Regions from separate parts of the Mesorhizobium sp. M6A.T.Cr.TU.016.01.1.1 genome, predicted to be linked through region 2. Evidence: riboswitches for the same ligand, from Rfam matches in the RefSeq annotation. Region 2 holds a riboswitch; the other holds the start of a gene.
The links. Region 2 has a riboswitch for thiamine pyrophosphate ahead of EJ075_RS20620 (YkoF family thiamine/hydroxymethylpyrimidine-binding protein). Riboswitches for the same ligand answer to the same signal wherever they lie in the genome.
Positions count from the first base shown of each region.

Region 1: linked by a shared signal. The riboswitch ahead of EJ075_RS18085 (ABC transporter permease) and the one ahead of EJ075_RS20620 (YkoF family thiamine/hydroxymethylpyrimidine-binding protein) in region 2 are both predicted to bind thiamine pyrophosphate.

Region 1 covers NZ_CP034452.1:3,784,190-3,791,406, reverse strand. The annotation lists gene EJ075_RS18115 (FecR domain-containing protein) at 1-103, shown strand, start outside; gene EJ075_RS18110 (adenylate/guanylate cyclase domain-containing protein) at 128-2,041, shown strand; gene EJ075_RS33745 (hypothetical protein) at 2,207-2,461, opposite strand; gene EJ075_RS18095 (superoxide dismutase family protein) at 2,601-3,110, opposite strand; gene EJ075_RS18090 (sulfite exporter TauE/SafE family protein) at 3,259-4,035, opposite strand; TPP riboswitch at 4,461-4,573, shown strand; gene EJ075_RS18085 (ABC transporter permease) at 4,703-5,503, shown strand; gene EJ075_RS18080 (ABC transporter ATP-binding protein) at 5,497-6,258, shown strand; gene EJ075_RS18075 (ABC transporter substrate-binding protein) at 6,255-7,217, shown strand, end outside.
Region 2 covers NZ_CP034452.1:4,292,112-4,299,328, reverse strand. The annotation lists gene EJ075_RS20630 (alcohol dehydrogenase family protein) at 1-389, shown strand, start outside; gene EJ075_RS20625 (MBL fold metallo-hydrolase) at 497-1,468, opposite strand; gene EJ075_RS20620 (YkoF family thiamine/hydroxymethylpyrimidine-binding protein) at 1,642-2,250, opposite strand; TPP riboswitch at 2,241-2,352, opposite strand; gene EJ075_RS20615 (aspartate aminotransferase family protein) at 2,699-4,075, opposite strand; gene EJ075_RS34030 (hypothetical protein) at 4,216-4,341, shown strand; partial or broken gene EJ075_RS20610 (NAD(P)/FAD-dependent oxidoreductase) at 4,344-5,479, shown strand; gene EJ075_RS20605 (hypothetical protein) at 5,720-5,944, shown strand; gene EJ075_RS33215 (hypothetical protein) at 6,000-6,158, shown strand; gene EJ075_RS20600 (nuclear transport factor 2 family protein) at 6,214-6,573, shown strand; gene EJ075_RS20595 (CBS domain-containing protein) at 6,745-7,182, opposite strand.

The sequences.
Region 1 (7,217 bases), 510 kb from region 2:
CGACGGGGCATTGCCCGGCGTGGCCATGGAGTTCCCTGACAGCCCAGCGCCCCCTGTAGGCAGCGGGGTGGATGAGGATGACTGCTATCCCGACTGCCGGTAGGCCCGGCCGGCCGGCATGAGCCCCTTGGCTGATTGGCGGCGGGCTGCCCGGCGCAAGCTTCCGGGTCTTGCGGTCGTACTCTTGCTGCTCGCTTGCCATTTTGCTTTCGACGGGCCGCTATCGCGCCTGCGCGAGCGTACGTATGACTTCTACCAGTTCCTCGCCCCGCGCGAGGCGACGAGCAATCCTGTTGTGATAGTCTCGATAGACGACGCGAGCCTTAAGGCATATGGGCGATGGCCCTGGAACCGTGGCCTTTTGGCCGACCTGGTCGACGGTGTCGCCGAGTCCGGTGCCGCGGTGATCGGGCTTTCGCTGGTGCTGCCTGAGGCTGACATCTCTCCTGATGGTATCGCCGGAGACAAGCGCCTCGCGAGCGCACTGGCGAAACATCGAACGGCGCTCGCCGTCAGCCTGGGCAATGAGGCGACCGTATCAGAAGCAGAGCCCAAAGCCGGTTGGTCGATCGTCGGGCAAGTACCCGAGACGCTTCCTGGCTTCACCGGTCTGACAGGCTCGCTTCCAGATTTCTCGACCGCCGCTGCAGGCCTCGGCGTCATTCGCACTTCGCCGGATCCCGACGGCGTATTGCGCCATGTGCCGCTGCTCTGGCTCCGAGATACGGCTCAAGGCGTGCAACTCTGGCCGTCCTTCGCGCTCGAACTCCTGCGCCTCTACGCCGGAGAGAACGGCTACGTGGCTCGGATGAATGCCGCCGGGTTTGACGCGCTCAGGATGGCCGGGTCCATTGTGCCACTCGAGCCGCAGGGCAGCATCCGCCTCTGGGAAACCGACACTAACACGCCGCGCATATCTGCCAGTGATATCCTTTCGGGCCGCGGCAATCCGCTGCTGCGGAACGCCATCGCCATTGTTGATCTGTCGGCCGTGGGATTGACCCAGTATCTGCCCACGCCGACGCGTCCGGCGCGACCAGGCGTGGACATCCACGCTGATGCAATCGGCCAGATCCTTGCCGGGCGCTATCTTGTAGAGCCAACGCTAGCGCGTACGCTGGAGCGGCTGTGGTTGGTCCTCAGTGGCATCGTTTTCATCGGGCTTTCAGGAGTGCTCGCCGAGCGTGTCGCGCTCGGCGCACTCGCTCTGGCGCTCCTGGCTGCCACGCCCTTCGCGTTCGGCGCTCTCGAATACAGCCTGCAGGGTGCACTCTATGATCCATTGCAGCCGGCGCTTGCGACGATCCTCGTAGCCGGCTTCGAAGGCTATGTCCTCTACAGGCGCAGCGAGCAGCGTCGGTCCACCCTGGCACGGCAGTTTTCCCAATATCTGTCGCCCTCCGTGGTGCAGCGCCTCGCAAATTCGGACACCGAAGCGATCCTGTCCGGAGAAAAGCGCGAGATCACAATCCTGCTGAGTGACATACGCGGCTTCACGACGATGAGCGAACAACTCGGTGCCCAAGAAATCGGAAAGGTGGTCAATCACTTTCTCGGCCTTGCGACCGATGAGATACTCAAGCGCGACGGGACGATCGACAAGTTCATGGGCGATGCCGTGCTAGCCTTCTGGAACGCGCCGCTTGATCAGCCAGATCATCGCGAGCGCGCGCTCGAGGCGGGGCTTGCCCTGATCGAACGGGTGAAGCGCGAAAATGCCGGTTTCGCCGCGCGCGGGCATCCCTCCATCGAAATCGGCGTCGCCATCGAGACTGGCATCTGCTCCGTAGGGAATTTCGGCTCCGAACGGCGCTTCGATTACACCGCGATCGGCTCGCCGGTGAACCGCGCGGCACGGCTCGAGTCAACGACCAAAAAGCTGAGGATCCCTCTGGTGCTTGGTCCCGGATTTGCGCAGGGAGCATCAATGCCAGTTGTGCAGGCAGGTGTGTTTGAACTGCAAGGCTTCAAGGGCGAGGTGTCGATTTTCACCGTTCCGGAGATGTACGCCTCGTCGCGATCTGCCGAGGAAGTCGTATGATGTTTGGCACCGGCTCAACTCGCTACCTCATTGGCAGCCGGCGAGCGAAAGCCAAGGGCGGCGGAAATCCGATGGGCGGCCTGGGCTACCATGTCGCCCAGTTCGCTTATGCGTTCTTCCGGCACCCGGTTTTCCGGGGCGGCGATGTTCAGCGCCGCGATTATCTTACCCGGTGCCACGAAAACCGGTGCGGTGATCGGCGCCGTTCGGGCCCAGGATGGCGAAAATCATGCCGCGCGGCACATCGAGATCGATACCATCGACGGCGCGCAGCTTGCCGAACGTTTTGACGAGGCCGCGGGCGGAAATGGCTGACTGGGCAAGACCCGTGGAGGACAAGCCCATAGGAGAAGTTTCGTTCATGCAATCATCCAGCAGTCGCGAAATAAAGGCCAATTTCGGCGCGATGGCTGTCGTCAATTCCTCGGCAGGCGCACGAGCTTATCGTCTGGCTTGTCCTCATGCTAGAGGCTCCAACCATGTACCACTACTTGGCCGCCGAGGCTGAAGAGCCGGTCAGATCATATGTCGGACGGATCTCTACTCATCGCTGGGTTTCTCATTCGATCACGGCGCAGGCCTGACGATTTCCGGCATCACCGGCAGGCTGGCTTTTGTAGTCGTCCTGTCCGCCGTGGATCATCAATGCCTTGCCTCGTATTGCCGTTTCTCCACCGTCCAGTTTGACCATGCTGTTGAAAGCCTGGGCACGCAAAACGCCGTCGGCGCCGACCCGCTGATTTGGCATGTCGCCCGCGTGCGGGCCTTTTCCAGTGAGATATCCATGTTCGGCATTCGTCGGATTGAAGTGCCCACCTGCCGAGTCATGGCCGGTCTGATGGTCGCACTTTCCGGTTTCATGAACATGGAACGCGACCCATTCACCCGCCGGCAGTCCTGTTACGTCCAACGCTATCAGCACACCCTGCGCTGTCTCGGTCAGCGTGGCCGTTCCGTTCTTCTCGCCAGCCATGTTGACGAATTCGGCTTTCGCGGTCGCGGTGTCCTGAGCCGCTGCAGGCATCGCGACCGCCAGCGCCAATCCTGTTGTTGCAAGCAAATTTTTCATCAGTTGGCCTCCGGTTGTACAAGGACCCCAAACAACAACGGGGCCTCTTCGTTCCATTTGGGAATGTCTCCGGCACGGCCGCCAGAGAAGCGGGTGATGCGTAGAACTCGATAGTCTCCGTGTATAAGTGAAGTTTCACGACGTTGGTTTACACCAATTCGAAGAGTTCCGCGGTTTGCCAACCTGCCAGCAGTATGATGAGAATACCAATGAGCCTGAGAAGCGTCTTTTCAACGATTGTTTTCACTACCAGTCCGGCCATCGGCGCTGCGACCACGCCGCCAAGGATCAAGCCGGCAACGGGGATTAGATTTTCCATCAGCCCCCCAGCCTCCTCCCAATGGCCCGTTAGTAACGCAAACAAGAAGGTCAGAGACACCGAGAACGTGATGAGGAACTCGCTGGCATTTACCGTGCCAATAACGTAGCGGGGCGTCCCGCCAAAACCGAGAAGCCCGGTCGTCACTATGGGTCCCCACCCGCCACCGCCTGCGGCATCGAGAAATCCACCACCAAGCCCAAGGGGAGGTACCACGCCTGCCGGGACCGGATTGCTTGGGATCCGCCGGAATGAACGGAACAGGAGCCAAGCTCCGACCAGCGCAAGGTATGTGGTCACATACGGCTTCATGACGGCTCCTTCAAACGAGGTGAGCACAAAAGCGCCGAGGACGCCGCCGATCACGCCAAATGGCATCAGCCGCCAGAAAAGCTTCCAGTCAATGTTGCGGTGATAGAGGTGAGCCGAACCTGAGGCCGCAGTGGTAAACAGCTCAGCAGCGTGAACTGAAGCCGAAGCGTGTGCAGGAGACACGCCAAACCCCAGTAGTGTTGTCGAGGAAACAACGCCGTAGGCCATGCCGAGAGCCCCGTCCACGGCTTGAGCTACAAACCCCACGAACGCAAAAAGAAGAAATTCTTGCATTTGGCTCTCCGATAAAAGCGCGGGTCGTAATTGGCGAAGAGGAACCCGCCGCGTGCAACATATGCAATTGCGTCTTCATGCTTCCACAATTCACTAAACGCCTGGCATCGATAATGGTGACGACGAACGGGAAACTGTGCGCTCGACCGACGCCTTTCCTCATATCTTCAAAGTCATGTAGACTCTCAAAATATTGAGAGCGATCTCGAACAGGTTGCCAGGTTTAGCACCCTCTTAAGTTGAAGCCGCGCATTAATCTACCGTCCTCGAAAGACCATGCCAATCGCTCAAGCGATGCTATCTTTGATGATGCCATGCGGTAGCGAGACGACCTGAGCGACCACTGCTGAGGCAGCCGCCTCTGACCTAGGGTTTCACGGGTCGTGACGCATACTTGCAGCTCCACCCTTTATCTGTTTAATTGCCGCCATCCACAGGGGTGCTCCGTATCGTCGGGGCTGAGAGATGGGCTGCAAGCCCGTAAACCCTAGAGCTGATCTGGATAATACCAGCGGAGCGAGGCGGGCGATGTTTTCTGGCGCACAGATTTTTCTTTTTCCGATGTCCGGCGATTTCGTGGGCCCGCCCGAGGACCATATCACGATCGACCTCACGGTCGCGGCCAACGGCCCGACCCCGCGCTGATCTTTCGCGCCGGAGGTCTCGCATGTCCCAGTCTTTCTCCGTTGCGCCGCGAATCGCAGCCTTGTTCGCCAAGGTCGGACCGGCCTTGCTATCGGTCGGCACGCTGGTTTTGGCTTGGGAGCTCTATGCGCGCATCTCGGGCATCTCGCCCACTACGCTGCCGGCGCCGTCACGAGTCCTCGCCCAAGCCATCCAGCAGCGCCAGGCGCTGTTCGACAACACCGTGCCGACCATCAGCGCCACATTGGCGGGTTTCGCCTGCTCGCTGGCCGTTGCCTTCATCCTTTCGGTGCTGATCGACTTCTTCAAGCCGCTGCGCCGCGCCCTGTTCCCGGTATTCATTATCAGTCAGATCCTGCCGCTGGTGGCGATTGCCCCCCTGGTCGTTCTTTGGTTCGGCTTCGGGCTGACGCCGAAGATCATGCTGGTCGCGCTCGTGACCTTCTTTCCCATGCTGGTCGCGCTGGTGCAGGGTTATGAATCGACGGATCGGGACATCTCGGCGCTTCTGAGTTCGATGGGCGCTTCCCGCATGCGCATTTTCCTGCTGGCCCGCCTGCCCTCCTCGCTGCCCTATTTCTTCGCCGGGCTGCGCATCTCGATCACCTATGCTGTGGTCGGCGCCATCTTCGCGGAATATGCCGGCGCGGCCAAAGGGCTCGGTATCTACATGCTCAACGCCAAGAACAATTTCCGGCCCGATCTCGTGCTCGCGGCCGTGCTGGTCAGCGCGTTGCTCACGCTGGCCCTGTTTGCCGCCACGGTGCTGATCCAGCGCGCCGCCATGCCATGGGAACGGCTCGATGCCGCGCGAAAATCATGAACAGGCGGCTGGAATTGCGCCAGATCAGCAAAAGTATTGGCGATGTCGACGTGCTTGCCGGCATCACCCTGCATGTCGAGCCGGGCGAATTCGTTTCAATCCTCGGCCCCTCCGGAGCCGGCAAATCCACGATCTTCAGGTTGCTGACGGGCGGTCTCGAAGGCCACGACGGCGGCATCGACTTCGACGGGCGGCCACTGGCCGACGCGCGCCGACCGTTTGCCTTCATGCCGCAGCACGACGCCCTGATGCCCTGGCGCACGGTTATCGACAACACCGCGCTCGGCCTGGAAGTCCAGGGCATGTCCCGTAAGGCGGCGCGCGACAAGGTGGCGCCGCTCTACGGCGAATTCGGCCTTGCGGGCTTCGAGCAAAAGTATCCGGCGCAGCTTTCGGGCGGAATGCGCCAGCGCGCCGCGCTGTTGCGTACCGTCGTTCAGAACCGCGCCATGCTGTTGCTCGACGAACCGTTCGGCGCACTCGACGCCCTCACGCGCACCGGCATGCAGCGCTGGCTTCAGACGATGTGGGACCGACACCGCTGGACCGTGCTGCTGATCACCCACGATGTCCGCGAGGCGGTCTTCCTGTCCGACCGCATCTATGTGCTGAGCGGCCGCCCTGCCCGCGTGCTGCGCGAAGTCGCCATACCTCTTCCGCGCCCGCGCAAGGATCTTGCCTCGCCGGAAGCCAGCGCCATCGAAGCCGACATCCTTCATACGCTTCTCGATCCACAGCCCGCCCAAAGGACATGACCATGCTTTCAAGACGCCTCTTCATCGCTGCCGCATTGATCACCGGGCTCGGACCCGTCACATCCGTCTGTGCCCAGCAGACTGTCACCGTCGCTCTCGACTGGACGCCGAACACAAACCATGTAGGACTCTATGTCGCCCGGGCGAAAGGCTTCTACGCTGAGGCCGGGCTCGACGTGCAGATCCTGCCCTATACCGACACTGCGGCCGGTACGCTGATCGCCAACCGCGTGGCCGATTTCGGTATACTGGGATCCATAGGATTGTTCACCCAACGCACGGCCGGCGCCGACCTCGTCGCTACCTACGCCATCATGCAGACGGAAACCGGCAGGCTGGCCTTCAATGCGGACCGCGCCGATATACAATCCCCCAGGGACCTGGACGGCCTGACCTATGGCGGTTTCGGCAGCGCCTGGGAGAATGCGCTGATCGGCACCATCATCCGCCATGATGGAGGCGAGGGCAAATTCGAAACGGTGACGCTGGGCACCTCTGCCTATGAGGCCTTGGCCAATGGCGCAGTCGATTTTACGCTCGAAGTCTACACTTGGGAGGGGATCAAAGCGGAGCTTGACGGCAAGGCCCAGCGCGCCTTCCGCTACGCGGATTTCGGCGTGCCCGACCAACACACCAATTTCATTGGCTCGAGCCGCGCCTACCTCGAGAAAAACGAGGACACGGCAACCGCGTTCATCGCCGCGACCAGGCGCGGCTACGCCTTCGCCGTCGAACATCCGAAAGAAGCGGCTGATATGCTGATCGGAGCAAACAGCGACGTGCTGACCAACCGTCCGTTGATCGAGGCATCACTGAAGGCGCTGGTCGACGGCCACTATCTGCAAAGCCCCGCCGGGGCGATCGGCACGATCGATCCCGCAAAGATGGAGGCTATCGGCGACTACCTGTTCAAGGCCGAAATCCTGCGCGACGGCGATGGAAACCCGGTCAGCGAACGA
Region 2 (7,217 bases):
CGGCTGCGGTAAATGAGGCAACCGGCGGCCAGCCGATCGACGTGGTTGCCGATCTGGTCGGCGGCGCGATCTTCAACGATCTGCTGCGCATCCTCAGGCCCGAAGGCCGCTACACCACAGCCGGCGCAATTGCCGGCCCGGTCGTGCAGCTCGATCTGCGCACCATGTATCTCAAGCAGTTGCAGTTGCACGGCTCGAGCCAGGGCACGCGGCACGACTTCCGCCGTATTGTTCGCTACATCGAAGACAAGAAGATCCGGCCGCTGGTCGGCGGCGTCTACAGGCTCTCCGATTTCCACCGCGCCCAAGCGGATTTCATCGCCAAGGATTTCGTCGGCAAGCTGGTGGTCGTTCCAGACGCCATTTCGGATCTCGCAGCGACCCGTTGATAGCCAAGATTATCGCTCTCGCTTGGTTCTGCGTTCGACGTCTGACGCCGACCGGTTCGTCCGGCGCGGCAGCCGTCGTCGTCCAGTTGGCAGCGGGTAGTGTGATTTTACCCCTCGGCTGCGAATACGTAGCCGTTGCCATCCTTGGACAACGTGCCGACGTTCGGCATCAACCAGTGAGTACCCGAAATGGTGAGCTTGTCGGCGACCGCGCGATCGAAGATCTTCCTTCGCGTTTCGACGGCCATTTGCGGATCCTGGTCGATAGCAAGCTGCCACTCGGGATTTGTTGAAACATGGGGCGCAAGATTGACCACGTCAGCGCTGATCAGGAGCTGTTTGCCGCCCGAGGTGACCAGATGCGCGACCATTCCCGGGCTATGGCCGGGGGCCTGAACGGCGTGCACGCCAGGTAGGAGTTCTGGTTCTCCCTCAAAGGTCCTGACGTTTTTCCACGTAGCCACCGTAGCCTGAATGCGCTGAGCGAGGCCCTTGCGCGTCGGTCCGAGATCGATCGACTCGACTCCCGGGCGCGTCCACCATTTCAATTCCTCGGCGGGCACCACGATGTCGGCATCCGGGAAGACCTGCGCATTGCTCTCATTGTTCATGAGGCCATAAATGTGGTCGCCGTGCAGATGGGAGATCAGGATTGTCTTGACTGCCTTGGGGTCAAGGCCCGCCGCAGCCATGCTCTCGAATAGCCGGCCGTTCCCCTCACCATAAATCGGATGACCGCCGGTACCCGAGTCGATCAAGACCACTTGATCGCGCAGCTTTAGCGCCATGACGATAAACCGCAGGGGCGCCTGATTGTCGGGAAAACCGGCACCACGCAACGCCGTCTTGACCTGTTCGACGCTGACATTCCTGACCATACCCTCCCGCAGGGGAACGTCACGCATGCCATCAATCAGAGAAAAGACTTCAATGTCGCCAACCTTGTATTTTCGGAAAGGTTGAGCGACGGCGTGTTGAGCGCGGGCCGCGTCGACAAACGTGATCGGCTTGTGGAGCCCAAACGCAGCATGAGCACCGGCTGCGCCAAGTGTCAGGTCGCGACGCGAAATATCGAACATCCTTCCCCGCTGACGGAATGATCGAGCAAATCAACGGCGGTCGGCACTGCACAAGGTCGGCTGGGTCGTGAGCCGCAAGTTAAACTGAGACATCACCTGAGCGCGATCCCGCCGCGGTGGCGGCCGAGGGCCGGCCGATCGACGTCGTCGCCCACCCCGAATATCGACACGCCCTAACAAGGACTCGGGCTGTTCGCCGACACGGTGAGATCGAGCGCGACATGGCCTTGCGGCGCGCCGAAGCGAAGGAAGGCTTCCGACAGCGTCGCGAACACCGGTCCGGCATCGCCTCTCAGCTTCGTGCAGAAATTCTTCGACCTGTCGAAGACGCCCGAAATCTTGAGGAAGTCGATGCAGCCGTAGATCTCATCCATGTGATGGCCCTCGCCGAGCGGATAGAGCGAGAACTGCGCGGCGACCTCTTGTCCGAGTTTTTTCGCACCATCGACATGCGCCCGCGCCGCGCCGATGCGCTCTGCCAGGGACAGCTCGTGGCTGCTGCCGGAAATCGGTGTGCAGATTGGATCGTCAGGCTCGCCCGGACAGCCGCGCGACACCGTCGCCGACAACACGCAATGCACGCCACTCGCCGCCGCCGATGCGAAGAGGTCGCGCATGGCCGGGAAAAGCTGTTCCGGCGGGCCGACGATCAGCGTCGAGATGTCGTCGGTCTCGATGCGGAAATTCGGTCGATACGGATCGAGCGCCGAAAGCGCCCCAAGGATGACGCCGACGAAATCGTCGCACATCGGATACAGGGAAATCTGTGCACCTGAAAACATGGTCGCCTCGCTCCGCTGGCATTACCCAGATCAGCTTGAGGGACCGAAGGCTTGCACCCACCATCTCAGCCCCGGCAATACGGAGCGCCCCTGTCGATATGGGCGACGTAGCACCCGCGCAACGGATGTTCAAGTGTGGCCCAGGGCAATCGTTCCCAGCAATCGCTTCAGACCAATTACCGAGCTTGGCGGCGCCGCCGAAGCTGCCGATCTCCCCCCTTGCGGGGGAGATGCCGGCAGGCAGAGGGGGTGCTTCCCTCCGACCTGTCAATCGATCGCAGCCGCGCCCTCAAGCTGATTCGGGTTGGCAAGGCTGAAGTCGAAAGTTGGCGATCCTTCACACCCCCTCTGTCCTACCGGACATCTCCCCCGCAAGGGGGGAGATTGGATACCGCTTCGGCTTCGCCAATCACCAAGGCCCATTCAGCTCTGGCTTTGGACGACCTGATCAGCTCTGTGATCCGACCTGCTTGACCGCGGCTTCGAGCGATCTTTCAAACGCGTCGATCATCTGATCGACCTGGGGCTCGGTGATGATCAGCGGCGGGCAGAAGGCCAGCGCGTCGCCCATGTTGCGCGAGATGACGCCGTTCTGCTGCATGAAGCCGTTGACAAGCCCGCCCAGCGCGCCGGCCGTCTCCCACGGCGTCTTGGTCACCTTATCGCCGACCAGTTCGACCGCCGCGATCAGGCCGACGCCACGCACCTCGCCGACAAGCGGGTGCGAAGCGAGGTTGCGCAGCCGTTTCTGCATATGCGCGCCGACCGTGCGCGCATTGCCGACAAGGTCGCGCTCCTCGATCAGCTTCAGGTTCTCGAGCGCGACCGCCGCCGCGACGGGATGGCCGCCGCCGGTGAAGCCATGACCGAAGGTGCCGATCCGATTGCTTTCGTCGGCAATCGGCTCGAACATTTTCTCGTTGATCAGCAGGGCCGAGATCGGCAGGTAGGAGGAAGAGATCTGCTTCGACAGCACCATGATGTCAGGCCTGATGCCGAAGGTCTGCGAACCGAACATCTCGCCGGTTCGGCCAAAACCGCAGATGACCTCGTCGGCGACGAGCAGGATGTCGTATTTCGACAGCACCGCCTGTATCTTCTCCCAGTAGCCGGCCGGGGGAACGATGACGCCGCCGGCGCCCATGATCGGTTCGCCGAAGAAGGCGGCGATGGTTTCCGGGCCCTCGGCCAGGATCAGCTTTTCCAAGTCGTCGGCAAGCCGGCTCGAAAACTGCTCTTCGCTCTCGCCTGGCAGCGCCTCGCGCCAATGGTGCGGCGTCGACGTGTGCAGCACACTGGCGATCGGCAGGTCGAAGGAAATGTGATTGTTGGGCAGGCCGGTCAGGCTTGCCGAGGCGATGGTGACGCCGTGATAGCCGCGAATGCGGCTGATGATCTTCTTGCGTGCCGGCTGGCCGAGCGCATTCGACCGGTACCAGATCATCTTCATGGCCGTGTCGTTGGCCTCGGAGCCGGAATTGGTGAAATACGCCTTGCTCATCGGCACCGGCGCCATCTGCACCAGCTTCTCGGCGAGATCGATCAGCGGCGAATGCGATTTGGAGCCGAAGTCGTGATAGTAAGGCAGCTTGGACATCTGGCGCACCGCCGCATCGACCAGCCGCTTCTCCGAGAAGCCGACCGCAACGCTCCAAAGCCCGGCCATCGCCTCGATGTAGCGGTTGCCGGCCAGATCCTCGACATAGATGCCGTCGCCCTTCTCGATGATGAGCGGCCCTGCCTCCTCATGCTTGCGGGCATTGGTGTAGGCGTGCATGTGGTAGCTGATGTCGCGGGCTTCGGGAGAATTCGGGCGTGCGTCCATGATGGTTCCTGTCCTGCATGCCGGGACTAGGCCCTGCCGCCGTTTCGGCGCGCATCGCCTCTTGCATTATGCTGTTGGATGCATCTGTTTCTCGTAAGGGTGTCAAGCCCTTTCGGAAGGGCTGGCGGGTGGACGCAGACATGCTGAATTTCAGCTTCGAGGTCGCAGAACGCGAGAACCTGCGCGGAGCCGCCTATGCGCATCGCCGGATCGTGATCGTCGAACGGCTCACCGGCAGGCACAACTACAAGGCTGAGGTGGCCTGATCATGGACCATGTCGACTGCATCGTCGCCGGCGCCGGCGTCATTGGCCTCGCGATTGCGCGAGAGATGGCGCAACGCGGCCTGGACACCTTGATCCTCGAAGCCGAGAACGCCATCGGCACCGGGACCAGCTCGCGCAATTCCGAGGTCATCCATGCGGGCATCTACTATCCGGCCGGATCGCAGAAGGCCCGGCTCTGCGTGGCAGGCCGGGAACAGCTTTACCGTTATTGCGAGAAGCGGGCGGTTCCGCATGCGCGCTGCGGCAAGCTCATCGTCGCCACAGATGCCGAACAGGAGCCGGTGCTTGCTTCCATTCTGGCCAACGCCTCTGCTTGCGGCGCGGGCGACCTGACACCCTTGACCGCAGCAGGGGCACGCGCGCTGGAGCCCAAGCTGCGGTGCACGGCCGCCCTGCTGTCGCCCGCCACCGGCATCATCGACAGCCACGCCCTGATGCTTGCTTTGCGGGGCGACGTAGAGGAGCACGGGGCGGCACTCAGCCTCAACACCCGCATTGTCGCCGGTCGCATCGAGGGTGAGCGAGTCGATGGTGGACGCATCGTGCTCGACACCATCGACAGCACCAGCGGCGAGCGCTTTGAAATCGCCACCGCGCGCTTCATCAACGCCGCCGGGCTTGGCGCCACGACGCTTGCCCGATCGCTTGACGGGCTCGACCCGCAATTCGTGCCGGAACTTCGCTATGCCAAGGGCAATTATTTTTCGGTCGCCGGCCGGGCGCCCTTCTCGCGGCTGGTCTATCCCATCCCCGAATCCGGCGGGCTCGGTGTGCATCTGACGCTCGACCTCGACGGCGTCGCCCGCTTCGGGCCGGACGTCGAATGGACGGATCAACTCGACTATCAGGTAGATCCAACGCGTGGCGAGCGCTTCTACGACGAGATCCGCAAATACTGGCCGGACCTGCCTGATGGCACCCTACAGCCGGCCTATAGCGGAGCCGGCCGAAGCTCTCCGGTCCGGGCGAAGCCAATGCCGACTTCGTCATCCAGGACGCGGCGGTGCACGGCGTGGACAGCCTGGTCAATCTGTTCGGCATCGAGAGCCCCGGCCTGACCTCAAGCCTGGCGATCGCCGACCATGTCGCGCAGCGCCTCGCGCCGAAGGCCAGCTAGCCGAGCCGACATCGAGCGAGCGTGCCCGCTGCAAAAAGCATAATCCAAAACGCCCGTAAGCCATCCGTAAGCCGGGGTCGCAGAACCTCCGTCCGTCGATCACAGCCGATTACCGGAGGCCTCAAGCTCTCCGGAACCGTCGGCTCCATGACGAGGAGGCTGCGGGTTCTGGCCGGACCGCAGGCGCCTGCCCTGGCGCCGTAAACCGCCCAAGGCAACCAAACAACCGGGACCATCGATATGAAGAACCGTTTCGAAGCCATACCGAACCCAAGCTGCCGGTTCGAGATCTGGGACAATGAGAACGACGAGCCCGTCGTCCATCACGACCGGCTGCTCACCTTCGCATCGGCGAAGTTGGCGGCAAGGATCGCCGACTTCCTCAACGAGGGCCGCAGCCACCGGCGCCGCGCCGGCGCCGCCAAATGGCGCGTTGCGGACCGCGATGTCGACCGGGGAGGATGATCGCCAAGCTGCTCTACCTCGGGGAAATCCAGGTCTCCCTGACCTTGGCGTCGCCATGCCGGTATTCAAGGCTAGCGCCAAGGATCCCCTCCTGAGCTGGATCGCATCCGGAAGCAGTCTTCACATCAACCTCGGCGGAGAATCCACCTACGATGTTTCCCTCAAGGGCAGTGCCCAAGCCGCCAAGGCCTTTGCGGCAGCCTGCAACTCATGAGACCCTGCAGTTCGTGAGAACCTGCAGTTCATGAGAGCATCGGAGGAGTGTCGCCATGACCGATGAGCCTGGCCGTGAGCCGGCGCGTGATCCCCAGGATTTGGAGCGGCTGCTGATTTCGCGGCAGTGGGTGGGAGATATCGACGGCATGGCCGCGCTTTTTGAGCAGCATGCCGTCGTCGACAGCGGTGAAGGGCAGCTGACGCGTGGCCGGGAAGCGATCCGGGCACTCTTCGCGGAGATCACCGCAACGGGCCGAAAATTTGCTGCCGGAGATCAGGCACCGGCTGTTGTCAGCGGAGACCTGGCACTCACGTCAACCCGTCTTCCCGATGGCACCGTAACCGCTGAGGTCGCCCGCCGCCAAGGCGACGGGACATGGCTGTGGGTCATCGATCGATTCTCCGTTGCGTAGCGTCGGCCCGACGCATGACCCGGAAATCGGAATCGATTTTCCCGGAGGATCATGCGAACGGGCGCACGGCGCTGCGGCGCTAAGGAGTGAATCCGGTGTGGTTTTGGATTCGAAGTTCCCGAGCGACGATGCCGGCGATGGAGCAGGAACTTCAAATTCGATTATGATGCATCAGTGCGCCGTCTGAGAATGGTCGCCGCCCGGCTGCGAGATGCCGCCCAGCGCTTCGCCGGCCCAGGCCGCCTCGCCATTCGTGGCGAGATCGCCGAGCGAGACAATGCCAACCAACCGCCGGTCGCGGCTGATCACCGGCATTCGTCGCAGTTTGAGATTGCCCATGTTCTGAAGGACATCGTCGACTTCCTGGTCGTCAAAACAGCATTGTACCTCCGCGCTCATCACGTCCCTGATTTTGGCGTCGGGACCTCTGCCCTCCGCGATGCCGCGGACAGCAATGTCGCGGTCCGTGATCATGCCGACCAGCCGGTCATTCTCACCGACGGGCAGAACACCGGCGTCAAGATCGGCCATGGCTCGTGCGGCATCCCGCAAGGACTGGTCCGGACTGGCGACCTGAACATTCTGTGTCATGCACTCGCTGATTCTCATGGCTTTCTCCTCAAGGTGAAGCGCCCCGCCGAACC